4 regions of the Atlantibacter sp. MEI4A-1023 genome follow, and region 1 is predicted to be linked to each of the others. Evidence: predicted binding sites of a transcription regulator. Region 1 holds the regulator's gene; each other region holds the start of a gene.

Region 1 (7,440 bases):
GACGACGTTATTCTGCCAGTCTATGCACCGGCTGAGTTTATCCCGGTAAAAGGGCAGGGCAGCCGCGTATGGGATCAGCAGGGTAAAGAATACGTTGATTTTGCCGGCGGGATTGCGGTCACGGCGCTGGGTCACTGCCATCCGGTGCTGGTGGAGGCATTAAAAACCCAGGGTGAAACCTTGTGGCACACCAGCAACGTGTTTACCAATGAACCAGCGCTGCGCCTGGGCCGCAAAATTATCAACGCGACCTTTGCCGAGCGCGTGCTGTTTATGAACTCCGGCACCGAAGCCAATGAGACCGCGTTCAAACTGGCGCGCTATTACGCCTCTACCCGCCACAGCCCGTATAAAACCAAAATCATCGCCTTCCATAACGCTTTCCATGGCCGTTCGCTGTTTACCGTGTCGGTTGGCGGGCAGCCGAAATATTCTGACGGCTTCGGACCGAAACCGGCAGATATTATCCACGTGCCGTTTAACGATCTGCATGCGGTGGAAGCGGTGATTGACGATCACACCTGCGCCATTGTGGTGGAGCCGATTCAGGGCGAAGGCGGCGTGACGGCGGCGACCCCGGAATTCTTACAGGGCCTGCGCGAGCTGTGCGACAAACATCAGGCGCTGTTGGTGTTTGATGAAGTGCAGTGCGGCATGGGCCGTACCGGCGATCTGTTCGCTTATATGCATTACGGCGTGACGCCGGATATCCTCACCAGCGCCAAAGCCCTGGGCGGCGGTTTCCCGATCAGCGCAATGTTGACCACTCAGGATATCGCCTCGGTGTTCCATGTGGGCTCCCACGGCTCTACCTACGGCGGCAACCCGTTAGCCTGTGCGGTAGCCGGCGCGGCGTTCGATATCATCAACACCCCGGATGTACTGGCTGGCGTGAACCAAAAACGTGCCCAGTTCGTGAAGCATTTTGAGCAGATCGACGCGCAGTACGACGTGTTCAGCGACATTCGCGGCATGGGGCTACTGATTGGCGCCGAGCTTAAACCGCAGTACAAAGGCCGTGCGCGTGAGTTTTTGCACGCGGCGGCAGAAGCGGGCGTGATGGTGCTGAACGCTGGCCCGGATGTGATGCGCTTCGCGCCATCGCTGGTGGTTGATAGTGCCGATATCGATGAAGGCATGACGCGCTTCGCGCAGGCCGTTGCGAAAGTCAGTCGTTAACCGCTTTCGGATTATTTAGCCGCCGGTTTAGCCAGATCCCATGATGCGGCCGCTGACGCCATGCTACAGACGAAATGGTGTGCATGGTATCGAGGTGGCCGAGTATCCGCTGGAGATGCTGTTCCAGCACGCTTAACGGTCCCTGGGACAGGGCTTCCGGCATATCCAGGATCACCGCGTCTTTGGTTTCCCCCGGCTCGTCATATTCCAGCCGCTGCTGGCAGCGCTGGAGCGCAATTTCGCAGGACTGCAAATAGCGCTGCGCCAGGTCCGGCGTCAGCATGGTGTGTTCTCGCGCCATGGTGGTCATGGCATTAATGTGCTCGACGATAAACTGGCTGTGGGTCACCCACAGCTTCATCTCTTCCAGATAGTGGCTATTGAATCCCGGTTCCTGCATTGCCTGGTTCAGCGAGTTGTATAACGCGTTATGCGCCTGGTTGACCAGCATTCGCTGCCAGGCCAGCGGCGTCGGCTGCGGGTCGTCGCTGAGGATCAAGCGTATCGCTTTCTGGTCCGCCTCCAGCGCATCGTGGGCGTTTTTACGCAGCAGGCCGCTTTGCCACTGGGGCCACAACCACACCATGCCGCCAAAGGCGATCAGGCAGCCAATCAAGGTATCAATCAGCCTCGGCAGAATATACTGCTCCCCGCTCAGGGAGAGCAGTTGCAGGCTATACACCGCCGTGACGGTAAAGCCGATCGTCGCCCAGCCGTAATTTTTGCGGATGATGAGATAGCTCACGATGGTGATGACCAGCATCGCCAGCAGGGTGTAACCATCGGCAACGTGATAGTGCAGGGTGATCCCGGCGATGATAAGCCCGGCCATGGTGCCGCCCGCTCGGTGGAGAATGCGCACCCGCGTGGCACCATAGCCGTTCTGGGTCACGAACATCACGGTCATTAAAATCCAGTAGGGTTTCGGTAGGTGCAGGGCGCTACCCACCAGGCTGGCAATACTCAGCATCACCGCAATACGGGCGGAGCTGCGCAGGGCGGTGGACTTCAACGACAGATAGCTTTTCAATGCGCGCAGCACGGGCAGGCGGCGCTGCTTATCTTCCATCAGATCGCGCGAATACAGTGGACGCTGGGATTTCAGCACTCTGGCGATACGGCTGAAATGGTATTCGCAGAACTGTCCCACCGGGTTATCGGGGTGCTGGCGGGCAATTTTTTCCAGCGCGCCAATCTGCTTATCCATTTCAAAGCGCTTCGGATAACGGTGATACAGGATATCGTCGGCGCGTTCCCGCAGGCGGGCCGCCACCGTCTGGGCATTCCAGCGGATCACCGCCTCGGCGTGGCTTTCGCGCACCAGCTTCTGCACCTCTTCGGGCTGATGCAGGCTGACGGAAATATGCTCCTGCAAATCCAGCGCGATCTGAAAAGTGCGCAGCAGGCGTTTATAGCCGTGATGCTTACCGGTCGACAGCATGTGTAGCTGCTGATAACACTGGGTAATCAGGTCGACGGTTTTTTGCTGGCGCGCCAGCAGCGGCGGCAGCGCGCTTTGCGGATCGGTATGCTGGGTCAGCAGGCTGTATTTGGCTTCACAATATTCCGCCAACTGACGGTACAGCAGGCTCAGGGTTTCGCGCAGCGGCTGTTCGCGCCACACCCAGAACCAGAACCAGTTAAATAACCCGTACCATAGCGTGCCCAGGGCATACAGCAGCAGCGGTTCCCACATCGGCATAGAGCCCGCCAGGCTGAGTGTGAATATCGCTGCAATAAGCGACGCCGGGAGCAGGCGAGCATGAAGCGGACTGATTTCCGCCGTGACGCCCAGGATCAGTGCCAGCCCGGAGAGCGCCAACGGCAGCGGCACGGAATTAAGCAGTAATAACTGCACCGCGAGGCTGCTAAGGGCAAACAGCGACCCGCCGATAACCAGGCGTTTAAAGAAGCGCTTGTGCGGGGTGTCCAGGCCAGCGATGTTGCAGCAGGCGGGAACGAGGGAAAAAAGGAGGCCTTGTTGCAGATGGCCCAGAACCAGACCCACCGCCACAGGCAAACACAACACCAAGGTTTGACGAAGTGCGTAGTTGATTTCGGGGTGGTAGATCAGGCGTCGCCACATGGGTGAGATCGGATGAAACGGCGTGTAGCCACGCCGTTTCGCAGGGTTTAGCGGGTACCGTAAACCACAATGGTCTTACCGTGGGCGGAGATCAGGTTTTGATCTTCAAGCATTTTCAAAATGCGGCCAACGGTTTCGCGGGAGCAGCCGACGATCTGGCCGATCTCCTGACGGGTAATTTTGATCTGCATACCATCCGGGTGGGTCATGGCATCCGGCTGTTTAGCCAGATTCAGCAGCGTTTGTGCAATGCGGCCAGTCACATCAAGGAAGGCGAGGTTGCCCACTTTCTCTGACGTCACTTGCAGACGGCGCGCCATCTGCGAAGAAAGACGCATCAGGATGTCAGGGTTAACCTGAATTAGCTGACGGAATTTTTTATAAGAGATTTCTGCCACTTCACACGCCGTTTTGGCGCGAACCCAGGCACTGCGTTCCTGACCTTCTTCGAACAATCCCAGTTCGCCGATGAAATCGCCCTGATTCAGATAAGAGAGGATCATTTCCTTGCCCTCTTCATCTTTAATCAGCACTGCCACGGAGCCTTTAACGATGTAATACAACGTTTCCGCCTTTTCACCCTGGTGAATCAGCGTGCTCTTCGATGGGTACTTATGAATATGGCAATGAGACAAGAACCATTCGAGAGTCGGGTCTGTTTGCGGTTTGCCAAGCACCATGCGCGGTTATCCTCTGTTTTAAGCTGACTCCAGAGAGCAACAATAATAACCCTCTGGGTTTTTGCAATCGTCTCTTCTCCTGGCCGGAGAAGGGGCCTTTAACGTCCTGTGGCCTGTAATAGGTGTGGTCGTATGCACACATGCATTACATCAATGTATCGCTGTAGCATCCGACTGTTTTAGCATAGCTTTACGTGAGTGTCTCCTATTGTCTCGTTTCAGCTTGACCTGGCTCTCATCCGTTGCGCGTTTTGTTACAGCCGCGTAATCTGTCAGTAATTTTGAAACACTGGAGTAACCAAAATGCAGGCAAGAGTGAAGTGGGTAGAAGGGTTAACTTTTCTCGGTGAGTCCGCTTCCGGACACCAGGTTTTAATGGACGGCAACTCCGGTGACAAAGCGCCCAGCCCGATGGAAATGGTATTAATGGCGGCGGGCGGTTGCAGCGCCATTGATGTGGTGTCGATCCTTCAGAAAGGACGTCATGACATCACCGACTGCGAGGTGAAATTGACCTCCGAGCGCCGTGAAGAAGCGCCGCGCTACTTTACCCACATCAACCTGCATTTCATCGTGACCGGTAAAGCGTTAAAAGACGCGGCGGTTTCCCGTGCGGTGGATCTGTCGGCAGAGAAATATTGTTCAGTTGCCTTGATGCTGGAAAAAGCGGTGAACGTCACCCATTCCTACGAAGTGATTGAAGGATAAGTGCTTAATAAGGCGGCGTTGCCGCCTTAAATTTTTCGCCCTTCCATGATTCTTTTTACCAGCGGCAGCATGATCAGCTCCATCGCCAACCCCATTTTCCCGCCTGGCACCACTAATGTATTGATGTGGGAAATGAATGAGCCCTGCAACATGGCCAGCAGCCAGGGGAAATCTATCCCTTCCAGGTTCCTGAAGTGAATCACCACCAGGCTCTCATCCAGCGAGGGAATTGCCTTCGCGGCAAACGGGTTTGATGTGTCAACGGTGGGGACACGCTGGAAGTTAATATGGGTACGCGAGAACTGCGGCGTGATGAAGTTGATGTAGTCTTCCATCGAACGCACGACCGAATCCATCACCGCTTCCCGGGAGTGCCCGCGTTCGCCGGTGTCACGGATGAGCTTCTGGATCCATTCCAGGTTGACGATCGGCACCACGCCCACCAGCAAATCCACATGGCGCGCGACATCATGATGGGGCGTCACCACGCCGCCATGCAACCCTTCGTAAAACAGCACGTCCGTGGGTTCGGGCAACGGTTGCCAGGGGGTAAAAGTACCCGGTACCTGGTTCCAGGGTACGGCTTCGTCATAGGTATGCAGATATTTACGCGATTGCCCGGTACCGGTTTGCCCGTACTGATTAAAAGTCTGTTCCAGCAGGCCAAAGTCGTTGGCCTCCGGCCCGAAATAGCTGATGTGCCTGCCCACGTCGCGCGCTTTGCGGATCGCCATATCCATTTCAGGGCGGGTATAGCGATGAAAGCTGTCCCCTTCCACTTCGGCGGCATGCAGGTTGAGCTGGGCGAAAATCTTACGAAAAGCGAGGCTGGTGGTGGTGGTCCCGGCCCCGCTGGAGCCGGTAACGGCGATGATCGGATGTTGGGCAGACATAGCGGAACAACTCCTTAGGGTAGCGACGTGCAAATAAGACCCGTGCAAGGCGAATGAGTTCTGGCGGTCTGATCAGCCGCCAGTGGTTTTTATTGTTCAGCGAGCGGTCTTACCCCCGAAACTGATCGCGCGGCATGATGTTGACCGTTTCATGCAGTTCCGACCACACCAGAACCGCGTCGCCGCGTTCCAGCTGGTGCTTTACCTGAGAGACTTTATCGCTGAGCGAGCGTTCATGTTCACCATAATCGGTGCCTTCCCGCAAGACAAAAGCTTCAATGAGGTTTTCAAGCGTTTCCGGGTCGAGGGATTGCCAGGGAATAATCATGGTTTATCCAGATAAAGTGTGAGCCAGTCGGGAATGCGCGCTTCAAGCCACATTTTCGGACGCAGGGCGGTACCGCCTACGAATCCCACGTGCCCGCCATATTCGGTCAACTGGTATTCGATATTGGCCGGTAGCTGGGCGATATCCGGGATAACGTGGCTATCCATAAACGGGTCGTCCTGCGCATGAATGATAAGTGTAGGCTGGGTAATTGACGCCAGTAGCGGCATTGCGCTACAGCGCCGGTAATAATCGATGGCGTCGTCAAAACCGTGGGCTTTTGAGGTGATCAAATCGTCGAATTCGCGCAGGCGGCGGATCCCTTTCAGCTGGGCCATATCCACCGGCAGCGTACCGGGATAAGCCAGCAGCTTGCGCGAGGCATTGGCCTTAAGCAAATTCAACAGGTAGTGCTGATAAACCCGGGAGAAGCCTTGTTCCATATGGTAGCAGCAGTGTTCCAGCACAAACGGCGCGGAGACAATCACCGCCGCGTTGACCGGCAGTTGCGGATACTTCGCCAACATGCAGCCCAGCATATTGCCGCCGAGAGAAAAACCTACCGCCGCGGTGGGCTGCTCGCCAAACTGTTGCGCGACCCACTCCAGAAACCAGCGGCCGTCTTCGGTTTCGCCGGAATGGTAAATGCGGTGCATGCGATTCGGTTCACCGCTGCATCCCCGAAAATGCATTACCACCCCCAGCCAGCCGCGGGCTTTCGCCGCCTGGATCAGACCGTGGGCGTAAGGGCTGTTCAGGCTGCCTTCCAGACCGTGGAAAATCACCAGCCGGGGCTTATGGCGCGCCTGTTCTGGATCTTCGCTCCAGGCCAGATCGACAAAATCGCCATCGGGCGTATTCAGCCGCTGCCATACCGGGGTGAACTGGAGCCGCCGCCGCAGGATGCGCGGCAGCATGGTTTGCAGATGGGGATTGCGCGCGCCCGGCATAGGCCGAAAATGGCGCGACGTCTCTTCGTTCTCGGTTAAATCCGCAGGAGTAATTTCAGCCATAGCACAGGTTCATCGTGAGTATTCGCCCTTCCCGTGATGCTGGCCGAAGAAGGGCATCGGTGATTATGGCTCCTGAAGCAGTTGCTCCAACTGCTCCTGAGCGTCCAGCCATTCCATTTCGCAGTTTTCCAGGTCGCCTTTGGTTTTGGCCTGGCGTTGCAGGCAGTCCGTTAAGTCGGCCTTACGGCTTTGATCGTACAGTGTGCTGTCGCCAAGCTGTTCTTCCACATCGGCAAGCTGCTGCTGGAGTTTTTCCATCAGCTTTTCGAGACGCATAATCTCTTTGCGCAGCGGCTGCGTCAGGGTGCGCAGCTCTGCCTCACGGCGCTTCTGATCTTTACGCGACTGGGCGCTGTTGGCGTTGTCTTTTGCGGCTTCTGCCGGCTGGCTTTCCTGCTTTTGCAGGTCGCTTAACCACTTCTGGTAATCTTCCAGATCGCCGTCGAAGGCTTCCACTTTGCCGTCATGCACCAGGTACAGATCATCGGTGGTGGAACGCAGTAAATGGCGGTCATGCGAGACCACCACCAGCGCGCCTTCAAATTCAATCAGC
Region 2 (7,440 bases), 1.1 Mb from region 1:
AACGTGGTGGTGGTGCTGGATATCGACCACTTTAAGGCTTACAACGACCATTACGGCCATATGATGGGCGACCAGGCGCTGGCCCGCGTGTCAGCGGCCATCCGCGATGCGGTGCGTTCGCGGGATATCGTGGCGCGTTTTGGCGGTGAAGAGTTTCTGGTGTTATTAACCAATACCGATCTGGAAATGGCACGCAAAACCGCAGAGCGGATACGCCAGCGGGTATTTGATCTGCGTATTCCCCACCGTTTTAATGCCGAGGTCGCCACGAATGTGACCATCAGTATTGGCCTCGCGCCAATGCACGAACGGGATTTTAACGACGCGTTTAAGCTTGCGGATAAAGCCCTGTATAAAGCCAAGCATCTGGGGCGCAACCATATTCTCACCAGCGAAGAGATGGAAACTGAACAGTAGCCGATGAATCCGCTTGCCATCGGCAAAACCCATCGTTAGGATTGGCAATCATTATCATTTAGATTTGCTATTCAGTGCATATGGCTTACCTTTCGCTTCAGTTGGAAAACGCTGCCGTCGCGTCGCCTGCCCCGTTTAACGATACGGCAATGCTCGCAGATGCGCTCCGTCACGCCCTGCGCGAGCACCATCCGCATTTACTCGACACCGTAAAGTTCGATGAACCGACGCCTATCAACGCGCTGACGCTGTCGCACTGGGCGCAGCCTGGTACGTTGAACGCCCTGATGGCGACCTATGGCGATCATATTTACGCCCAACATACTGAACAGGCGCGGGAAGTAAAACCGCTGAAGTCCCTGTGGGCGCAATGGTATGTGGGCCTGCTCACACCTGCGCTGATGGCGATTGTGCTGACGCATCCGCAAGGCTTGCGTCTTTCCCCGGATGTCATTCGGGCGCGTTTCCATGAAACGGGCCGTGTGGAATCGTTCTGGATTGATGTCTACCCGGATCCCGAACTGGCGAGTCTTAGTTTACGCGAGCGGATGGAGTACCTGGTCGGCAATGTGCTGATGCCGGTGGTCGACGCGCTGGAAGAAAGCGGCGATATCAACGGGCGCCTGATATGGAGCAACACTGGCTATCTGATCAACTGGTTCCTGGGCGAATTAAAGCCGCGCCTGGGTGAAGCCGCCTGGCAATTGCTGCGCCAGGCCTGCTTCTTTGAAAAAACGCGTCTGGATGGACGTGACAACCCCCTCTATCGCACCGTTGTACCGCGTGAAGGATTACTGGTGCGCCGCACCTGCTGCCAGCGTAACCGTCTGCCTGGCGTTCAGCAATGCGGCGACTGCACGCTGAAATAATCAGCCCGCGTCCCGCACGGGCTGGCATCCTCACGCTACCTGCTGACTATCGGCCTCATGCGCCTGGCTTTCCGCCGCTTCCTGCGCCAGCAGCTGTTTTTCATACACTTTGAAAAACGGGTAGTAAATAATGGCAGACACTACCGCCAGTACAATCACTAACAGCGCGGCCCGGTAATCCCAACCTAGCGCCCAGGCACCGCCAATCGGCGCTGGCGCAGTCCAGGGCACCACCGAAATTACCCGGCTAATCAGATCGAATTTCATAGCCGCCCAGGCAAGCACTGCATTAACCATCGGCGCCAGCAGGAACGGGATAAAAAATACCGGATTCATGACAATCGGCGTACCGAAGATAACCGGTTCGTTGATGTTGAACAGGCTGGGCACCACGCTCAAACGCCCAATCGCCCGCAGATGCGCTGATCGGCTTCTCAGATAACAAATCACCAGCCCCATAGTCGCGCCTGAACCACCGACCACGATAAAAAAGGTCCAGAACGCCTCCATAAAGATATGCGGCAAGGGTGCGCCCTGCGCCAGCGCGGCCTGGTTTGCAGCAAGGTTGGTTAGCCAGAACATTTGCAGCATCCCGGACACGATGGCCGCACCGTGAATGCCGGCAAACCACAGCAGATGGCCGATAAGTACCGCCAACAAAATCGCCGGTAACGAATCTGCTGCCGCCACCAGTGGTTTAAAAATCGACATGATCGCTTGTGGGATCAGCATATCGAACTGCGACTGGATCAGCAGGCTGAGCGGGTAAAGCGTAAGCACGACCACCAGCACCGGGATCAGCAAGTCAAACGAGTTCTTGATCATCGGCGGCACCTGATCAGGCAGGCGAATGCCGATATTGTGCGTTTTCAAAAAACGCATCATCTCAACGCAGTAAATTGCCACCAGAATGGCGGTGAAAATGCCGGTGCCGCCAAGGCTATCTCCTGGCAACGCGCCTTTAGTTTTCGGCGCGGCTACCAGCAAAAACGCCATCAGCGACAGCATCGCCCCCATAAAGGGATCAAGCTGGTGACTCTTCATGTAGTGTTTGCCGAGGTTATAAGCAATGGCCACGCAGATGTAGATCGACATGATCCCCATAGTCATATCAAACGGCGACAGGATCTGCCCTTCGAATTGTTTCGCCAGCGCCAGCCAGCTACGGGCGAAGCTCCAGGTCGTATCCGGTGAAAAGGGCGGATAGGCGAAAACCAACAGGAACGAACCCACGATCATAAACGGCATGGCAGAAATAAAGCCATCACGGATGGCCATAACGTGGCGCTGGGAGGAAATGCGCACGGCGACGGGACTGACATAGTTTTCTACAAAGCGGAAGATGACATTGAATGCAGCATGATTGGCAGACATCGCAGTTCTCCTGTCAGGCGATGAAATGCAGATGCCAGCACTACGACGACCACTGTGCATCCTTTCCCATACACCCTGCGTAAAGCACGGTAAAAGAGAGGGTTAGAAGCGACTAATCGAATGAATCAGAAAGAGATAACGAACTCAGTATTAATCCGCCCCACCAGGCCTGCAACCGGTTACAGTGTCCACTTTTTGTCATTGTGAAGAAGATCGCTAATTGGTCTGGTGTTAACGGCAGGTGAAAGATTGTCAATTTACAAGCGCAAAGCCGCTGTGCCAGATTAATGGGCGACATGATGCAGGAGCCCATAATGAGTATTGAGTCTGTACGTAAATTTTTAGCTGAGCACGCCCCGGATATCGACATCATCGAATTAAATCAAAGCACGGCGACGGTAGCCCTGGCAGCGGCCGCGCATAACGTTGAGCCCGGCCAAATTGCAAAAACGTTATCGCTGAAAGTGAAAGAAGAGATTATCCTGGTCGTCGCAAAGGGTGATGCGCGGCTGGATAATAAAAAACTTAAGGCTACTTTTGGTGCTAAGGCGCGCATGCTGAATAGCGATGAAGTTGTCACATGGACGGGACATCCTGTTGGCGGGGTATGCCCATTCGGGCTGGAGCACCCTCTCACGGTCTATTGCGACGTTTCGCTGCAAACGTATCAGGAAGTGTTACCCGCAGCGGGCGCCATCCATAGCGCCGTACGTATTTCTCCCCAGCGGCTGGCGGAACTCACCGCCGCGCACTGGGTTGATGTGTGTCAGTAAGTCTCGCGCGATGCATTATTCAGGCCCGGTTCCGGCCTGAATAACTTACAAAAAGTTATTGCGATAGCGCAGGATATCCGCCGCATCTAACAGCCCGGCATCATTATTGACACCCAACTTCAGCATGGCATTAAATTTATGCGCGCGTATCGTTTTGATGTTCCTCTCAAGACAGGACGCGATCTGCGAAACAGAATAACCATCTGTCAAATAGCGCAGGATGACGCGCTCGGTAGGGCTAAGCAAGCGCGGGCTATTACTAATATACCAGTGGTTAGCGCTGTTCTCGGTAGCGCGCCCTGAATCATTCAGCAATGCTGAAAGCTCGTCATAGAAGCGCACCACCGGCGAATCCTTATTCACCACGCCGCTGATCATCGTTTGCGACAGCTGGGTAATTAATTTCGCTTCATCAGTACCATTCACCATAACAATACGTTTCAGGCTCGGCTGTACGGAGGCGATTTCGCTAAATAATTGCAGACAATCCCGGCGATGCTCCCGTGATCCGGACAGCGAAAAAATAACGCCGTGGAACGGGATATGCGCACGCATTTGCATAAACTCATCCCGGTTATTAAAAAAGGTGACGCGGTATTGAGATTGCTTCGCAAAAAGCGCTTTCATTCCTGCGGCAATTAATGCGCAGGTTTCTATTACCGCAATGTTTAGTTCACTGCCATATTGTTCCATTGTTGTGTTTCCCTGTGCATAGATAATAAATTCAACTCCTTTAACCCCTGGAAGCTATTTATCCACCCATACATTTCAGCATTGGATTTCAGCGCCAGGCGACGCATTGCACTGTGTTTTTGAGCGCTAATGGTTTTATTACTTTTCTTAAGCAGTTGAGCTATCTGGTTGATACCCCAACCTTTCGCTAACAACCGTAAGACTTGTTTCTCTGAAGCCGTTAATAACGGCGTGTTTTCATCATCACTGTTGCCATCCTCTTTGGTGGCCAGGAGTAAATGGCTGATCCGTTCGACTTTCTGGCTCCCCAGGAAAATGGCATTGGCTATGATTTCTGTGGATTCGCACGTTGATAGCAACGTGGTTTCTGGGCGCATCAACCATTCGACCGCCCTGGCAAAACATGCTCTGGGAACTAAAAACACCCAGTGAATCTCCCGGAAACGGGAGATCAAGGAATAGTAAATATCGCATTCACGGGCAAGTTTTTGCTCGTCACCACCCAGCTCAGCGATAACTACCGAGGCTCGCATTAATTCGCTGTTACCGATGTTTTTCACATCGGTAAAATGCACCAGCCCCATTCGTTCGATATGACTATCGACGACTTTCTGAAGTCCCGTATGCATTAAAGGCGTTTCGCTAACGACAATTCCTTGCCTGTTGTAAATGGGCAACACACTTCCTCCATGAATATTTTATAGATATTCTTATCCTGTATGATTTAAGCTTTTACAATATTTTAATTAATAGATTGAGTTTACTCTCAAGCATCGAAAAACCGCAGAACACGAATGCATTCTGCCTGAGGCACGATTAACTTAAGAACATTCTAAAAATGCGCTTTCAAAGAGTCAATATGTAGCAATAAAAAGTGAATTAAGAATAAATTCATAACGAAAGAAAAGAGTTACAAACTGAAACCAATACTGTCCATTAATAAACATTAATCGCTATTACGCTCCCTCTTAATAGCCATCAAATGGTTTTAGATTAATTAAATACATTATTTAAAAATAGTGTCCCCAATACAGAAAGCTGAACAGGTTATCCATAATCATACAAAAGACAGTTAATAAATAACCACTTTTGATTTAACGAGGCGAGTAACGCCTCGTTTTATCGATTTTTTGATAGCTATTCCTTTATTGAGGTCGGCTTACGGGCAGCCAGCTAAAAAAACCATCAAAAACAGGAGAGCCAAAGCTGTCGAAGTCCAAATGATAGAAATAATTTAAAAAATAGATAACCCACCGATTACAATATTTTTTAAAAGCAGTTTTCCTCTCTTTATTTAGCATGGTTGGCCCAAAAAACCTGCCCCTTCGAAACAAACCACCAAAAGGTGTTTTGGTTGCAAAACTTCGCAGAATTTATGCCTTATCCAGATCCAGCAAGCGAATAACTTTCTGCTGAAAAATTGATCCTGATGACTAAATGTTATGCTGACCGATATGTTAAAACCGTTCTCTTCTCTTTTTGTTGTCGAGTGTTTTGCCTGAACCATGGAACAAGAAGTTGTTACGCAGCGGGAAGTCACCCGCTTATGTATTCAGTGCGGTCTGTTTTTATTACAGCACGGTGCCGAAAGTGCGCTGATTGAAGAACTGTCGACCCGGTTAGGGTTGGCGTTAGGTATGGACAGCGTGGAAAGCTCCATTTCTGCAAACGCTATCGTGCTGACGACCATTAAGGACGATCAATGCCTGACCTCAACGCGCAAAAACGTCGATCGCGGCATTAATATGCATGTGGTCACTGAGGTTCAACACATCGTGATTCTGGCGGAGCATAAACTCATCGATCTCCCAACGGTGAAAAAACGCTTTAATCAGATTAAGCCATTGCGCTATCCGCGCTGGCTGGTAGTTACGATGGTGGGGCTGTCCTGCGCCTGCTTCTGCAAACTAAACAACGGCGGTTGGGATGGCGCGCTGGTGACCTTTATCGCCAGCGCCGTGGCCATGTATGTGCGCCAGGTCTTTACCCAGCGCCACCTGCATCCGCAGATCAACTTTTGTCTGACGGCGTTTGTCGCCACCACAGTATCCGGCTTGCTGCTTACGCTTGCCCCCTTTCTTCACACCTCAACCGTGGCGATGGCCGCCAGCGTATTATTGTTGGTGCCCGGTTTCCCGCTGATAAATGCCGTGGCGGATATGTTTAAAGGCCATATCAACACCGGCCTGGCACGCTGGGCGATGGCAAGCCTGTTGACGCTGGCGACCTGTATTGGCGTGGTGATGGCATTATCACTGTGGGGGCTGCGCGGATGGGCGTAATCGATTTTATCCTCGCGCTGCTTCAGGACATGCTGCTATCTGCCATTCCGGCGGTAGGATTCGCGCTGGTATTCAACGTGCCACAGCGGGCGTTGCCGTGGTGTGCGTTATTGGGCGCGATAGGTCATGGTTCGCGGATGGCGATGATGACGGCGGGATTCAATATCGAGTGGAGCACGTTTGTCGCCTCAATACTGGTGGGCATTATCGGCATCCGCTGGTCGCGCTGGTATCTGGCGCATCCCAAGGTGTTTACCGTCGCCGCCGTGATCCCGATGTTCCCGGGGATCTACGCTTATACCGCCATGATCTCCGCTGTAAAACTCAGCCACTTCGGCTACAGCGACCCGCTGATGGTGGCGCTGGTCACCAATTTCCTGAAAGCCTCTTTTATTGTCGGCGCGCTGTCTATTGGCCTCTCGCTGCCGGGGTTATGGTTATACCGCAAAAAGCCCCGCGTCTGATCGTCATGAATGTCGGGGGAAGCGTCAAAAGCATCCCCCGACTGTGCTACTATGGAAAGTGCATCGCCAGCCAGGACTGATGCTTGTCAGCCCGTGTAGTTAACCTCCTGTTTTGAGAACGTTTTATGTCTTCCAAAATCCTCACACCCGACGTTATCGGTATTGATGCCTTTTATCACGACCCGCAGGGCGCCCTCTCCCGCGCTGACAGCGGGGCGCTGGCGGTCTTTAAAGATAACGCCCCGGCCTTTTACGCCGTATCGCCTGCCCGCATGGCGGAGCTCATTGCGCTTGAAGCCCGGTTAAACGCGCCGCAGTCGGATGTCGCCCTGGAAGATCAGCTGTTTGATGAACTCACCGCGCAAAGCCATCCGGTGCCGGTGCCGCTGGGCAAATTCGCCATGTATCCGGCATGGAAACCCGATGCCGATTTCCAGCGTATGGCGGCGCTATGGGGTGTTAACTTAATCCAGCCGGTGACCGACGAAGAACTGGCGACGTTTATCAGTTACTGGCAGGCGGAAGGCAAAGTCTTTCATCATGTACAGTGGCAGCAGAAACTGGCGCG
Region 3 (7,440 bases), 1.1 Mb from region 1:
TCTTTAACGCCTCTTCCAGCGACCCAATGCTGGTCAGCACACTGAATACCGCGTCGATGCCGTACTGATGCACCACGCCGACGTCCGGCGTCAGGCTACCTGCAATACCGATAACGGGCTTGTGGTACTTCATCGCCACATTCGCCACGCCTACCGGCACTTTGCCGTGAATACTTTGGCTGTCGATGCGCCCTTCGCCCGTTACTACCAATGTACAGTCGTGAATATGTTCTTCGAGGTTGAGCGCTTCGGTGACAATCTCAATGCCGCTGCGCAACTCCGCGTTCAGGAACGCCATCAGCGCCGCACCCATCCCGCCTGCCGCGCCCGCACCCGGCACCGCTTTAACGTCTACACGCAGCGATTTTTTGATCACATCGGCAAAATGGCCGAGATTGCGATCAAGCTCGACGATCATCGCTTCTGTCGCGCCCTTCTGCGGGCCAAAAATCCGCGATGCGCCCGTCTCGCCGACCAGGGGATTGGTCACGTCGCAGGCAACGCGAATCGAGCATTCGGCAAGACGCGGATCGAGCCCGGAAATATCAATACTGTTCAGCGCCATCAAACTGCCGCCGCCGTGGCCGATCTCTTTACCGGTCGCATCCGTCAGCTTTGCGCCCAGCGCCTGCACCATGCCTGCGCCGCCGTCATTGGTGGCACTGCCGCCAATGCCGATAATAATATTGCGCGCCCCGTTATCCAGCGCGTGCAGAATCAACTCGCCGGTTCCACGCGAAGTGGTAATCAGCGGGTTGCGTAAGTTCAGTGGCACCAGCGAAAGCCCGCTGGCTTCCGCCATTTCAATAAAAGCAGTCGTTTTATCGCCCGAAATACCCCAACTGGCATTCACGCGTTCACCCATGGGACCGGTCACCTGAGTGGTAATTTTGCTGCCGTCAGTCGCCGAAATCATGGCATCCACGGTCCCTTCGCCGCCATCGGCAACCGGTACGCGAACATACTGAGCGTCAGGGAAAATTTCCCGAAATCCTTTTTCGATGGCCTGGGCTACCTCAGCAGCAGGAAGGCTTTCTTTATAAGAGTCTGGTGCTATTACAATTTTCATCATTATTAAGCCCTTCTTGCCGTGCGGGGCGTGAAACCAGGGGCGCGTCCCCGCGCCCTGTTTTATTACCGGGTGACTTCGATCTTCGCCAGTTTTTCGTAGTAGCACGCCAGCGCGCTATGGTCGTCGTTGCCATGACCATCGGCACGCAGCGCCTGCATCATTTCCATGACCGCAGCGGTCAGCGGCAACTGCGCGCCCACGCCGTGAGAGGTGTCCAGCGCGTTAGCCAGATCTTTAATATGCAGATCGATACGGAAACCCGGTTTGAAATTGCGATCCATCACCATCGGCGCTTTCGCGTCCAATACGGTACTGCCTGCCAGGCCGCCACGGATAGCCTGGTAAACCAGATCAGGATTAACACCCGCTTTGGTTGCCAGGGTCAGCGCTTCGGACATCGCCGCGATGTTCAGCGCCACAATGACCTGGTTTGCCAATTTGGTCACGTTACCCGCGCCGATTTCACCGGTATGCACCACGGAGCCCGCCATCGCTTTCAGCAGATCGTAGTACTTGTCGAAAATAGCTTTATCGCCGCCAACCATCACCGACAGAGTGCCGTCGATGGCTTTCGGTTCGCCGCCGCTCACCGGTGCGTCCAGCATGTCGATGCCTTTGGCTTTCAGCGCGTCGCTGATTTCACGGCTTGCCAGCGGGGCGATGGAGCTCATATCAATCACTACAGTGCCCGGCTTCGCGCCTTCAATAATGCCGTTTTCACCCAGCGCGACGTCTTTGACGTGCGGAGAGTTCGGCAGCATGGTGATGATGACGTCACACTGCTGGGCGATCTCTTTCGGGTTAGCGGCGGTACTGGCGCCAGCCTCAACAACTTCAGCAATTACCTCAGCATTGCGGTCGGCAACCACCAGGGAATAACCGGCTTTAATGAGGTTTTTACTCATTGGTTTACCCATGATGCCCAGGCCAATAAAACCAACTTTCAGTGTCATAGCGTTAATCTCTCTCGTTAATTACGGGGGTGGTTATTTTTTAAAAGCGTCACACAGTTTCTGCGTGGCGGAGCGGAACACGCCTAAATCGCTGCCGACGGCAACAAAGGTCGCGCCCCATTCCAGATAGCGACGGGCGTCGGCTTCAACCGGGGCCAGGATGCCTGCCGGTTTGCCGTGCGCTTTGGCGCGTTCGAAAATGTACTGAATGGCGCGCTGTACGTCCGGGTGATTGGCATTGCCCAGATGGCCCAGCGCTGCGGCCAAATCGCTTGGGCCGACAAAAATACCGTCTACGCCGTTGGTCGCGGCGATAGCATCAACGTTATCCACCCCCTGCTGGCTTTCGATCTGCACCAGGATGGTGATGTTTTTGTTCGATTCGGTCAGGTAATCCGGCACGGTGCCAAACATATTGGCGCGATGAGAAACCGACACGCCGCGAATACCTTCCGGCGGATAGCGGGTAGACGCCACCGCTTGCGCCGCTTCTTCCGCCGTTTCCACGAACGGGATCAGGAAGTTGTAGAAACCGATATCCAACAGGCGCTTGATAATGATCGGCTCATTGGTCGGCGCACGGACGACCGGCGCGCTGTGGCTGCCTTTTAACGCCATCAGTTGCGGGATAAAAGTGGTGATATCGTTCGGCGCGTGTTCGCCGTCCAGCACGATCCAGTCAAAACCTGCCAGACCCAGCACCTCAGCGCTGATCGGATTTGCCAGTGCGGACCAGCAGCCGATTTGAGTCTGTTTGGCCGCCAGCGCAGCCTTGAATTTGTTAGGGAAAATAGCGCTCATTCTGTTTACCTTCATGTCATCGATGCTTATTTCTGCAGTTCCATACGCTTGATGTCGCCCACCACGAACAGGTAGCAAACCATCGCCATCAGGGCGGAACAGCCCACGAACAGCAGCGCAGCGTTAAAGGAGTGCAACTCACTCACCAGATAGCCAATCACCAGCGGGGTGACGATAGAGGCGACGTTACCAAACACATTGAATACCCCGCCGCACAGGCCGACAATTTCTTTCGGCGCGGTATCGGAGATAACCGGCCAGCCCAGTGCGCCAAAACCTTTACCGAAGAACGCCAGTGCCATCAGGGCAATGACCAGCACGGTATTATCGGTGTAGTTACAAAGAATAATGGTTGATGCCAGTAGCATGCCCAGCACAATCGGCAGCTTACGGGCCAGCGTCAGTGAATGGCCGCGTTTAATCAGGGAGTCGGAGAACACACCGCCCAGTACACCACCGGCGAACCCGCACAGCGCCGGGATAGACGCCACCATACCCACTTTCAGAATCGACATGCCCTTTTCCTGCACCAGGTAAATCGGGAACCAGGTGAGGAAGAACCAGGTAATGGTGTTGATAAAATATTGGCCGAAGAACACGCCTAACATCATGCGGTTAGTGAGCATCTGCTTGATGTAATGCAGTTTCGGGCCGCTGTCAGTGGTGGTTTTTTTGTGATCCATATCAACCACCGCGCCGCCCTTCTTGATGAACGCCAGCTCAGCCGCAGACATTTTCGGGTGGTCGGTTGGGTTATGGATAAATTTGACCCACATGATCGTCAGCACAAAACCCATCGCACCCATGACGGTAAAGACATGCTCCCAGCCCCATGCGAACGTCAGCCAGCCCAGCAGCGGCGAGAAGATCGCCAGGGAAAAATATTGCGCTGAGTTGAAGATAGCCGAGGCGGTGCCGCGCTCTTTGGTCGGGAACCAGGCCGCCACGATACGGGCGTTGGCCGGAAATGACGGCGCTTCAGAGAAGCCGAGCATAAAGCGCATCAGGAACATCGACACGCCCGCCCAGGCCAGCGGCACCATATCCACAAAACCTTGCAGGAAGGTAAACAGTGACCAGAAGAACAGGCTGTAGGTGTAAACTTTCTTCGAACCGTAGCGGTCAAGCAGCCAGCCGCCCGGAATTTGCATCAGCAAGTAGGCCCACCCGAAAGCGGAGAAGATGTAACCCATGGAAATCGCGCTGAGCTGGAGCTCTTTCGCCACCTCGGTCCCGGCGATCGACAACGTTGCACGGTCGGCGTAGTTAATCGCGGTAACAATAAAAATAATCAGCAATATATAATATCGGGTATGCATACCCTTTTTGGTTTCACTGGCGACGTCAAGCATCATATTATTTACCTCTGGCTCAGGCACTCTATTCGGAATTAAATTGAACCGGCGCGGGCGTAGTATTTATATTTATTTTGTTATTCAGGGATATTAATTTCACACCATTAGGTTATGAATCAGTATAAGCAGCACCCTTCAATCCCGCATCATGCATTTGCACAACAAAACAAAGTTAAACAGGATTTTTGTTTTGCAAAACCCCAACTTCATGGGCGCTAATCCACAGAATTAATCATTGCCGCCCTTGCCAGTACTGGCTTCACGACGTCTGGTGATCTGTGTCACATTTTTATTTTTGAACACCTGACATTCTTACTGCCATTACCGCCTGATACCGATAAAAATAATATTCCTTAATTTATTAACCATGCCTTGAGCACGCGGAGAATACTGGACAATGGCTAATATTGAAATTAAACAACAACCGCCCGGCGCTTTTTATATTAAAGTGCACGACACTGATAACGTCGCCATCATTGTTAATGATTACGGCTTAAAAGCGGGCACCCGTTTTCCGGATGGTCTTGAGTTGATTGAACATATTCCTCAGGGCCATAAAGTCGCACTGAGCGATATTCCCGCGCATGGCGAAATTGTCCGTTACGGTGAAGTCATCGGTTATGCGGTAAAAGATATCCCGCGCGGCAGCTGGATTGAAGAATCCCTGGTAGAGCTACCGAAAGCGCCGCCGCTGAATACTCTGCCGCTGGCGACCAAAGTGCCAGAGCCGTTACCGGCGCTGGAAGGCTATACCTTCGATGGCTATCGCAACGCGGACGGGAGCGTCGGCACCAAAAACCTGCTTGGCATCACTACCAGTGTGCATTGCGTGGCGGGCGTCGTTGATTACGTGATTAAAATCATCGAGCGCGATCTGCTGCCGCGCTACCCGAACGTGGACGGCGTAGTCGGCCTGAACCACCTGTACGGCTGCGGCGTGGCGATTAACGCCCCGGCGGCAGTGATCCCGATTCGCACTATCCACAACATCGCCCTGAATCCTAACTTTGGCGGCGAAGTCATGGTGATCGGCCTGGGGTGCGAAAAACTTCAGCCGGAGCGCCTGCTTCAGGGCACCGAAGACGTACAGCCCATCGCGGTCGACGATGCCAGCATTGTGCGCCTGCAGGACGAACAGCACGTAGGCTTCCGCTCGATGGTGGACGATATTCTGCGCGTCGCCGAGCGCCATCTGGAAAAACTCAACCAGCGTAAGCGCGAAACCTGCCCTGCCTCTGAACTGGTGGTCGGTATGCAGTGCGGCGGCAGTGATGCGTTTTCCGGCGTAACGGCTAACCCGGCAGTGGGCTATGCCTCCGATCTGCTGGTACGCTGCGGCGGCACGGTGATGTTCTCGGAAGTAACTGAAGTCCGCGATGCTATCCATCTGTTGACGCCGCGTACCGTCGACGAACAAGTCGGTAAACGCCTGCTGGAAGAGATGGCCTGGTACGATGATTATCTCGATATGGGCAAAACTGACCGCAGCGCCAACCCGTCTCCGGGTAACAAGAAAGGCGGCCTGGCCAACGTGGTGGAAAAAGCGCTCGGCTCTATCGCGAAATCCGGCCAGAGCGCCATTGTGGAAGTGCTGTCGCCGGGCCAGCGCCCGACCAAACGCGGTTTAATCTACGCGGCGACCCCAGCCAGCGACTTTGTGTGCGGCACCCAGCAGGTGGCCTCCGGGATCACCGTGCAGGTGTTCACCACGGGTCGCGGTACGCCGTACGGCCTGATGGCGGTGCCGGTGATTAAAATGGCGACCCGCACCGAACTGGCTAACCGCTGGTATGACTTAATGGACATCAACGCAGGTACTATCGCTACCGGGGAAGAGACCATTGAACAGGTGGGCTGGAAGCTGTTCCACTTCATCCTTGATGTGGCGAGTGGTCGCAAGAAAACCTTCTCCGATCAGTGGGGTTTGCATAATCAGCTGGCGGTGTTCAACCCGGCACCCGTGACCTGATATCGCCTTTCAGTTTCCTTGCCATTATGCCAGCCGCCGTGCTGGCATTTTTTATTCCTGCCTTGCCTCCCCACCGAGCTTCTCAGCCTTTTCCTGCACATTCCTGGTACATATTCCGAATGTATCCGATAACTTTCCATTGTGAACGTAGATCACAATTACAAAAAACGAAAATGATTAAATTCCTTTCATAAGAAATGAAACGAAAGACTAAGGAAAGGATATGGCAATCATTTCACATAAACCGAAGCACTTATATGACGCCGCTGGCGTTGCATGGCACCCCAGCGCTAAAACGCGCACTTGCTTCCGAATTGAAAAATCACTTTGCGGCATGCCCCGAAGAAAACGCTGCACGTCATTCCATACAACCGGCCAAAACGGTTATGAAACCCGTCGTACACAAGGGAAATGAGACTTGCCGCTGTAAGGGAGAGATATCGGCCACGGTTTAAGTCTGGCCAGAACAAACCGAAACTCGCGATGCGTAAATAATCTTAACTCACTGAATAACAGCAATTTTACACATATTGCTGATGGGATTTCTTTGCCCTGAATAAATCAAATACAACAGCGAATTCCTGCTGCCAGAGGAGAAAGTCATGACCCAACTGTTCGTTCGCACCGGTATCCACTTCGCCAACAGCGATGAGGCGCTTGAGCATATCGGCGCGGAAATGCTGGCAAAAGGCGTCGTGAAAGCAAGCTATCCGCAGGCCCTGAAACAGCGCGAAGCATTGTTTCCGACAGGTATCGCCCTGGAGCAACACGCGGTTGCTATCCCGCACTGCGAAGCCCTGCACGCTATCTCGCCCGCTATCTATCTTATCCGCCCGGATAACCCTGTCTGTTTTCAACGCGCGGATGATGACGGTGAAATTGCCGTCCCGTTGATTATCGCGCTGATCGTTGAAAACCCAGACGCTCAACTCAGGCTGCTGCGCCAGCTATTCAACGGGTTGCAAAACCCGCAGCGAATAGCGGCGCTCCTGAATACCCCGCAGGCAGAACTGGGTAAAGCATTTTGGGAAACCCTGATTGAACCGCAGCCCGACGCGGCTTCGTCATTATAAAAAAGGAAAATGTTATGAAACGAAAAGTGATCGTCGCCTGCGGCGGCGCAGTGGCGACATCTACCCTGGCTGCCGAGGAAATCAAAGAGCTGTGTGCGGCGCAGGGCATCGAACTCGATCTGGTGCAGTGTCGCGTGACGGAAATCGAGACCTATATGGAAGGCGCTGACCTTATTTGCACCACCGCGCGGGTCGATCGGACCTTTGGCGATATCCC
Region 4 (7,440 bases), 690 kb from region 1:
ATTGCCTGGATGCATATCGGCATGGAAGAAACTGTCACGGAAGACCTGGGTGAAGAACACCTGAACGCCGCGTTCCGCCAGCAACTGCATATTGGTGCCGTTGCGCTCAAGGGTTTCCACGTCAGAGACCGGAATACCGTAAATGCGCTCCATCACCAGCATATTTTCACTGCAATAATCTGAATAGACTTCAGGCACATACAGCATCGGGCTCTCTTCGAAATTGCGCCGTAGCTGGATGGCGTTTGCCGCTTCGCGCAGCAAATTCAGCTCATCAATCAGCGTTTTCTCATACTCCCGCACCACTTCCACCGGCCGTAAGCGGCGACCATCCGGCAATAAGCGAGGTACCCAGCGTGCCAGACGGTAGATAAGCTTCAAATCAGCTCTGATAATCGGCAGGATGTCAGGACGAATAACCTTAATGACGACTTCTTTACCGTTCTCTTTCAGCTTTGCCGTATGCACCTGGGCAATGGACGCCGATGCAAGGGGGTTGATGTCGAACTCATCGAACCAGGTTTCCACCGGAATATCGCCCATCGACTTTTCAATTTGGCGCTTCGCCAGCACGCCGTCAAAGGGCGCAACGCGATCCTGCAACATAGCAAGCTGGTCGGCGATTTGCGGTGGGAACAGGTCACGGCGGGTAGACAGCATCTGACCAAACTTAATCCACACCGGGCCGAGTTCCTGAAGCGCCAGACGCAGCCGTTGGCCTAACTCTTTGTCGCCATGACGGTTGGGCATCCAGAACAGGGTGCGCCGCCATAAGCGCAGCGGCAATGTGATGCGGATCCTCGGTATGAGCTCGTCCAGCCCATAGCTTAAGAAAGTACGAATGATGAAGTACAGGCGCCGAATTTCACCTGGCGTCATTTGGCCTCCAGCGTTTCTAAACGACCAATAAGCGCATCGAGCGAGCGCGCAAGTGCATCAGTTTCTTCAGCAAACCAGGCGACTTCCAGCGGACCGGGGGCCATGCGCCACTCTTCCGTCACCGCTTCTGCAAGATAGCGCTGATTGCGTTCAACGCCTTTTTTCACAAAGCGTGCGCCGGTGCGTAAGAATTTGCCCAGCCCTTCTGCGGCGATATCGCCAATATAGGGCGCAAGCAGTTCAGCCGGGTCGAACTCTGCCAAATCCATCAGGGATACCAGATTCTGTACCACCTGGATATCACCTTCGACTTCCAGATCGCCACGGCGGATCAGCGCAGTCAACTGCTGGCGGTTGCGCAGTTCCGGCAATACGGAGAGACGCGTTGTCACCGAACAGTCGGTCTCGCCTTCCCATTGCCCCAGCACATCAACCTGCTGTTCGCTGAAGATCAATACCAGCGGGGTAGAGAATTCGCGGAGGGCAATACGCAACACCTTTCCCTGCAACCGCTGACGTGCAGATTTAAGCGCCCGATCCTGATACAAAAAAGCGTTTAACGCCCCTTCGATACCGGCGGTAATAAGCGGTGTTATTGGCATCCGCGGCCTCCCTTAAAACTTATAACCACGATGAAGCGCGACAATACCCGCGGTCATATTGAAATATTCGACGTTATCGAAACCGGCATCCGCCATCATCGCTTTCAGCGTGTCCTGGTTTGGATGCATACGGATAGATTCCGCCAGATAGCGGTAACTTTCCGCGTCCTGCGCCACCAGCTCGCCGATGCGCGGCAGCACGTGAAATGAGTAAGCGTCATAGGCTTTGCTTAACGGGTCGATAACCGGTTTGGAAAACTCCAGCACCAGCAGGCGGCCACCGGGCTTCAACACGCGATACATGGAGCGCAGCGCTTTGTCTTTGTCGGTGACGTTGCGCAGGCCAAACGAGATGGTGATGCAATCAAAGGTATTATCCGGGAACGGCAGCGCTTCCGCGTTGGCCTGAACGTATTCAACGTTGCCCACCACGCCGATATTACGCAGTTTTTCACGGCCCATTTTCAGCATCGAGTCGTTGATATCCGCCAGCACCACCGTACCGGTTTCGCCCACCAGACGGGAAAACTTCGCCGTCAGATCGCCAGTCCCTCCCGCCAGATCCAACACCTTCTGTCCACGGCGCACACCGCTGCAATCAATAGTAAAGCGCTTCCATAAGCGATGGATCCCGAACGACATCAGGTCATTCATAACGTCATATTTCGCTGCAACAGAATGGAAAACCTGCGCCACCATATCCGCCTTCTGCGCTTTCGCTACGGTCTGAAAGCCAAAGTGCGTTGTGTCCTGTGAATCATCAACCATTTCGGAGCCTGCTATTGATAAAAAATGTTCGTGAAGTGTAACAGATTGGGCGCGATTGCCCTATGTTTCAAGCCTGTTTTAACAATCGTTACCGGTGCGCTGAACAGGCGGAATCGGCCCTGGCGCGTTGTTTTGCGAATAGTTTTTCGGCTCATCGTCAATGCTGCGCAAACGAAACTCTTCGTCATCCAGACGCGCTTGTTCCACCATTTCCGGATTAATCTCGCGCTTTACTTCCACGCCAAGCGTGCGAAACGCGTCAGCCTGCGCCAGCAGGTTTCCACGTCCGGAGCTGAGCTTTTTCATGGCCTGCCGGTAGTTTTCCTGCGCTTTATCCAGCCCCTGCCCGACGGCGGACATATCATCAACAAACAGCCGCATTTTGTCGTACAGCTTTGCGGCGCGTTCGGCAATTTGCTGGGCGTTCTGGTTTTGATGCTCGTACCGCCACAGGTTGGCAATGGTGCGTAACGCCACCAGCAAAGTGGTGGGGCTGACCAGCATGATGTTACTTTTCAGTGCTTCGCTGATCAGTTCCGGTTGCCGGTCGATAGCCAGTAAAAATGCGGGCTCGACGGGAATAAACATTAAGACATAATCCAGCGACCGCAAGCCGGGAAGCTGTTGGTAATCTTTACGACTGAGTAAGCGAATATGGCTGCGAATGGCTGCGATGTGCTCATTCAGCGCCAGTTCACGTTGGTATTCATCTTCAGCGTTGAAGTAACGCTCGTAGGCCACCAGCGTCATCTTGGCATCTACCACCACGTCTTTGTCCTGGGGGAGACGCACAATCACGTCCGGCTGCATACGGCTGCGATCGTCTAACTGAATATTGACCTGGGTTTGATACTCATACCCTTCGCGTAAACCGGATGCTTCCAGTACCCGCGTCAGCACCACTTCACCCCAGTTGCCCTGGGTTTTATTGTCGCCTTTCAGCGCCCGGGTCAGGTTAATCGCCTCCTGGGCCATTTGCGCGTTGAGCTGCTGTAAATTGCGGATTTCATGGGTCAGCGTGTGGCGTTCACGCGCTTCCTGGCCGAAGCTGTCCTGCACCTGGCGGCGAAAACCATCAAGTTGTTCGCGCAGGGGGGTGAGCAGCCCGTTCAGGCTCTGGCGGTTTTGCTCCTCCACCTGGCGATGGCTGCGGTCAAAAATGCGGTTTGCGAGGTTTTCGAACTGCTCACTGAGGCGCTGCTCGCTGCTCATCATCTGGCGCAGTTTGTCGTCGTTATGCTGACGCGTGGTTTCAAGCAGCGTGGTGACTTCGCGCAGATCGGCTTCGAGCGAGCTTTTGATATCCCTCAGGGTGCGCAGTTCGCCGTTAAGCAATTCGCACTCTTCGCGCCAGTGCTCGTACGCCTGTTTCGTCGCGCTTAACTCGCTGAACACATCGCGCTGCTCCGCCAGCAGATCAGCCTGACGCTGCGATGCCCGCAGGCTTGCGCCCAGCCAGCCGAGCAACACGCCCGCCAGCGCAACCGCCGCCATCAGTAACAGAGAGAAATCCATAATGCCTCCCGCATTAACCCCACCTGAGCAAAATGGGATTGTGCTGGATAAATGTCCAGTTTTAAAGGCATTTACTGCGAGGCCTCGCGCAAAAGATTAAAAACAAGGCGCGCCAGTGAAGGGAAAACCGGCGGGACAGGCGCCAGCCCAACAGAAATGCAGGGCTGGCGAAGTACGTTAGATCAGGCGGCGCGCGGCCTCAACCACGATTTTCACTGCGTGGCTTTCGGTCTGTTTCATAGTTTGCGCGTTCGGAATTTCCTGCTGGGTGCGGTTAACGATAACCCCGGCAACCATCCCTGCACGCAGCCCCTGGCTGGAGCACATGGTCAGCAGCGTTGCCGATTCCATCTCATAGTTCATTACGCCCATCTGTTGCCACTCTTCCATCGAGCCTTTGTAGCGGCTAACAACGCGGCCAGAGAAAGTGTCGTAACGCTCCTGGCCTGGGTAGAAGGTGTCGGAAGAGGCGGTGACGCCGATGTGTGTGGTAGCGCCCACGGCTTTCGCCGCTTCTACCAGCGCGGTGGTGCAGGCGAAATCCGCTACCGCCGGGTATTCCATCGGCGCGAAATGCAGGCTTGCGCCATCAAGGCGGACGGACGCCGTCGTTACCAGCACATCGCCAACGTTGATATGCGGCTGGATTGCGCCAGTGGTTCCCACGCGCAGGAAAGTACGGATGCCCAGCTGTGCCAGTTCTTCAACAGCGATGGAGGTAGACGGGCCACCGATACCGGTAGAGCAGACGATAACCGGTTTGCCGTCCAGCTCTGCGCGCCAGGAGGTGAATTCGCGGTGTGATGCCAGCTTAACCGGCTTATCCATCAGCGCGGCGATCTTTTCCACTCGTTCCGGGTCGCCAGGTACGATGGCAAGCGTTGCGCCCTGCAGGTCGTTTTTTGTAAGGCCGAGGTGAAAAACATCAGACGTAGACATAAATGACTCCTCTTTGGGTCGGTTTGTCAGAAGCTGCAAAAGGGTACTTTACAGAAGCTGCCAAGGTAATTTCGTGACTCAATTCACTTGCATGGAATTCGCTTGCATAACATTTCCATAAAATAGTGACAATGATCACATAAAAAACCCTTCCCGGTGACGATCACAGGAACGGGTTTTACGTGTACGAATTTTCGACTCGCAGGCTATAGTTAGGTTTGCGCTAAAAAAATGGTTACGGAGCCTGGCCATGACAAAACAAAACACAACAGACAACCCTTCAGGATTTGCTTCCGCCGCTTCACCTGTCGCTTCAACGGTAGTACATACCGCCGAAGATGCCATCCATTGTGGCGAAACTTCAATTCCAAGCCAGGGCGAAAACATGCCGGCCTGGTATGCCCGCCCGGAAAATGCCGACCAACCTTTACCGGTGGTTATCGTGGTGCAGGAGATTTTCGGCGTCCACGAACATATTCGCGATATCTGCCGCCGCCTGGCCCATGGAGGCTACCTGGCCGTCGCGCCGGAACTCTATTTCCGCCAGGGAGATCCGGCGGAATATGACGATATCCCGTCGCTGTTCAGCGGCCTGGTCAGCAAAGTGCCCGACGCTCAGGTGCTGGCGGATCTCGATCATGTGGCGAACTGGGCTTCCCGTCAGGGCGGTGACCCGCATCGTCTGATGATGACCGGTTTCTGCTGGGGCGGACGCATCACGTGGCTATACGCCGCGCATAACCCGCAGCTAAAAGCCGCTGTGGCGTGGTATGGCAAATTGCTGGGTGATAAAACGCTCAACTCGCCAAAACATCCGGTGGATATCGCCGTGGATCTTAACGCGCCGGTGCTGGGTCTGTACGGGGCTCAGGACACGGGCATTTCACTGGAAAGCGTGGAGACGATGCGCCAGGCGCTGCGCGCTGCGAATGCTAACGCAGAAATCGTGGTTTATCCCGAAGCCGGCCACGCGTTTAACGCTGATTATCGCCCGAGCTATCATGCGGAATCTGCCGCAGACGGCTGGCAGAGAATGCTGGAGTGGTTTAGCCGTTACGGCACTAAAAAGTAACGGCCAGTTTGCATCAAAAGTTAAACCCGCTCCTGTTCAGGAGCGGGTTTTTTATTACGCGCTACGCAGGTTCTGCGCCGCTTTGACCATGTTCGCCAGCGCCTGGCGGGTTTCCGGCCAGCCGCGCGTTTTCAAGCCGCAATCCGGGTTAACCCACAAACGCTGCGCCGGAATACGCTGCGCCGCTTTTTGCAGCAGCGCCTCAATCCATTCCACATCCGGCACGTTCGGCGAGTGGATGTCGTACACGCCCGGGCCGATTTCATTCGGGTATTCGAACTCTTCAAAGGATTCCAGCAGCTCCATATCCGACCGTGAGGTTTCGATAGTGATCACATCTGCATCCAGCGCGGCAATGGAATCCATGATGTCATTGAACTCGCAGTAACACATATGGGTGTGGATCTGGGTATCATCGCGTACCACGGCGGCGTTCAGGCGGAACGCTTCCACGCCCCACGCCAGATAGGCCTGCCAGTCGGCGCGACGCAGCGGCAGCCCTTCGCGCAGTGCCGGTTCGTCAATCTGGATAATGCCAATCCCGGCGGCTTCCAGGTCGGCCACTTCATCGCGCAGCGCCAGCGCAATCTGCTTAGCGATGGTTTCGCGGCTGACGTCTTCACGCGGGAACGACCAGCAAAGGATCGTCACCGGGCCAGTCAACATGCCTTTAACCGGCTTGTCGGTCAGGGACTGCGCGTACTTCGCCCACTCCACGGTAATCGGCTCAGGACGGCTGATATCACCAATCACCACTGGCGGCTTCACGCAGCGTGAACCGTAGCTCTGCACCCAACCGTTTTGGGTAAATACGAAGCCGTCCAGGTGCTCGCCGAAGTATTCCACCATGTCGTTACGTTCCGCTTCTCCGTGAACCAGCACGTCAAGGCCGAGGCGCTCCTGCTCAACAATCGCCTGCTTGATGTGTTCGGCAATGCCGGTGCGATAGTTGCTGGCGTCCAGATTCCCTTTTTTGAAGTCCAGGCGCAGGCCGCGGATCTCGGTGGTTTGCGGGAATGAACCGATAGTAGTGGTCGGCCATGCCGGAAGATTAAACCGCGCGCGCTGTGCTTCGGCACGTACCGGGTAGGCGCTGGCACGCTGGCTATCCTGCGCGGTAATTGCCGCCAGACGCTCGCACACCGCCGGGTTGTGTACACGGGCAGAGTGGCGACGCGCCTGAATCGGGGCGCTCCATTGGGCAATTTTAGCCGTATCGCCGGTTTTCAGGGCGTCGCGCAGTAGCGCCAGTTCTTCACATTTTTGCAGGGCGAAGGCGAACCAGCTTTTTACTTCCGTATCCAGACGGGTTTCCACGCTCAGATCGATTGGGCTGTGCAGCAGGGAGCAGGAGGATGCCACCCATACGGCGCGTTTACCGACGATGTCTTTAATCTGCCCATATTTTTCCGTCAGATCGGCACGCCAGACGTTACGACCGTTAATCACACCCGCAGACAGCAGCCACTCGGACGGCAAACGCTGATGCAGTTCTGCCACGTCGTCTTTGCCTTGCACCAAATCAACGTGCAGGCCCTGCACCGGCAGTGCGGCGATGGTATCCAGATTCGGCGTGACGCCTTCAAAATAGGTGGTCAGCAGCAGTTTGCTATTGCCCTGCAACGCGTCATAAGCCGGTTTGTAGGCGTCCAGCCACGCTTGCGG

The links. Region 1 encodes CRP, which controls carbon source genes, mostly activating them, when cyclic AMP is high. Its sites were predicted from a motif close to ATGTGANNNNNNTCACAT; they were not measured.
Region 2: the regulator CRP is predicted to act here: its motif matches at 2,862-2,879, upstream of ACVV26_RS19045 (PTS sugar transporter subunit IIC).
Region 3: the regulator CRP is predicted to act here: its motif matches at 4,451-4,468, upstream of garD (galactarate dehydratase).
Region 4: the regulator CRP is predicted to act here: its motif matches at 4,827-4,844, upstream of udp (uridine phosphorylase).

The regions. Positions count from the first base shown of each region.
Region 1 is NZ_CM149568.1:387,179-394,618, forward strand. It holds gene argD (bifunctional acetylornithine/succinyldiaminopimelate transaminase) at 1-1,179, shown strand, start outside; gene ACVV26_RS01810 (YccS/YhfK family putative transporter) at 1,169-3,265, opposite strand; gene crp (cAMP-activated global transcriptional regulator CRP) at 3,313-3,945, opposite strand; gene ACVV26_RS01820 (OsmC family protein) at 4,249-4,653, shown strand; gene ACVV26_RS01825 (phosphoribulokinase) at 4,680-5,546, opposite strand; gene ACVV26_RS01830 (YheU family protein) at 5,656-5,874, opposite strand; gene ACVV26_RS01835 (hydrolase) at 5,871-6,887, opposite strand; gene ACVV26_RS01840 (ABC transporter ATP-binding protein) at 6,951-7,440, opposite strand, start outside.
Region 2 is NZ_CM149568.1:4,018,962-4,026,401, forward strand. It holds gene ACVV26_RS19035 (GGDEF domain-containing protein) at 1-417, shown strand, start outside; gene fhuF (siderophore-iron reductase FhuF) at 498-1,286, shown strand; gene ACVV26_RS19045 (PTS sugar transporter subunit IIC) at 1,317-2,660, opposite strand; gene ACVV26_RS19050 (YbaK/EbsC family protein) at 2,975-3,433, shown strand; gene bglJ (DNA-binding transcriptional activator BglJ) at 3,479-4,126, opposite strand; gene ACVV26_RS19060 (helix-turn-helix domain-containing protein) at 4,102-4,806, opposite strand; gene ACVV26_RS19065 (threonine/serine exporter family protein) at 5,632-6,408, shown strand; gene ACVV26_RS19070 (threonine/serine exporter) at 6,399-6,872, shown strand; gene dnaT (primosomal protein DnaT) at 6,998-7,440, shown strand, end outside.
Region 3 is NZ_CM149568.1:4,065,400-4,072,839, forward strand. It holds gene garK (glycerate 2-kinase) at 1-1,069, opposite strand, end outside; gene garR (2-hydroxy-3-oxopropionate reductase) at 1,135-2,025, opposite strand; gene garL (2-dehydro-3-deoxyglucarate aldolase) at 2,059-2,826, opposite strand; gene ACVV26_RS19285 (MFS transporter) at 2,853-4,181, opposite strand; gene garD (galactarate dehydratase) at 4,579-6,150, shown strand; gene gatA (PTS galactitol transporter subunit IIA) at 6,753-7,223, shown strand; gene gatB (PTS galactitol transporter subunit IIB) at 7,238-7,440, shown strand, end outside.
Region 4 is NZ_CM149568.1:4,425,152-4,432,591, forward strand. It holds gene ubiB (ubiquinone biosynthesis regulatory protein kinase UbiB) at 1-879, opposite strand, end outside; gene ubiJ (ubiquinone biosynthesis protein UbiJ) at 876-1,481, opposite strand; gene ubiE (bifunctional demethylmenaquinone methyltransferase/2-methoxy-6-polyprenyl-1,4-benzoquinol methylase UbiE) at 1,494-2,249, opposite strand; gene rmuC (DNA recombination protein RmuC) at 2,328-3,764, opposite strand; gene udp (uridine phosphorylase) at 3,942-4,703, opposite strand; gene ACVV26_RS21000 (dienelactone hydrolase family protein) at 4,954-5,775, shown strand; gene metE (5-methyltetrahydropteroyltriglutamate--homocysteine S-methyltransferase) at 5,830-7,440, opposite strand, start outside.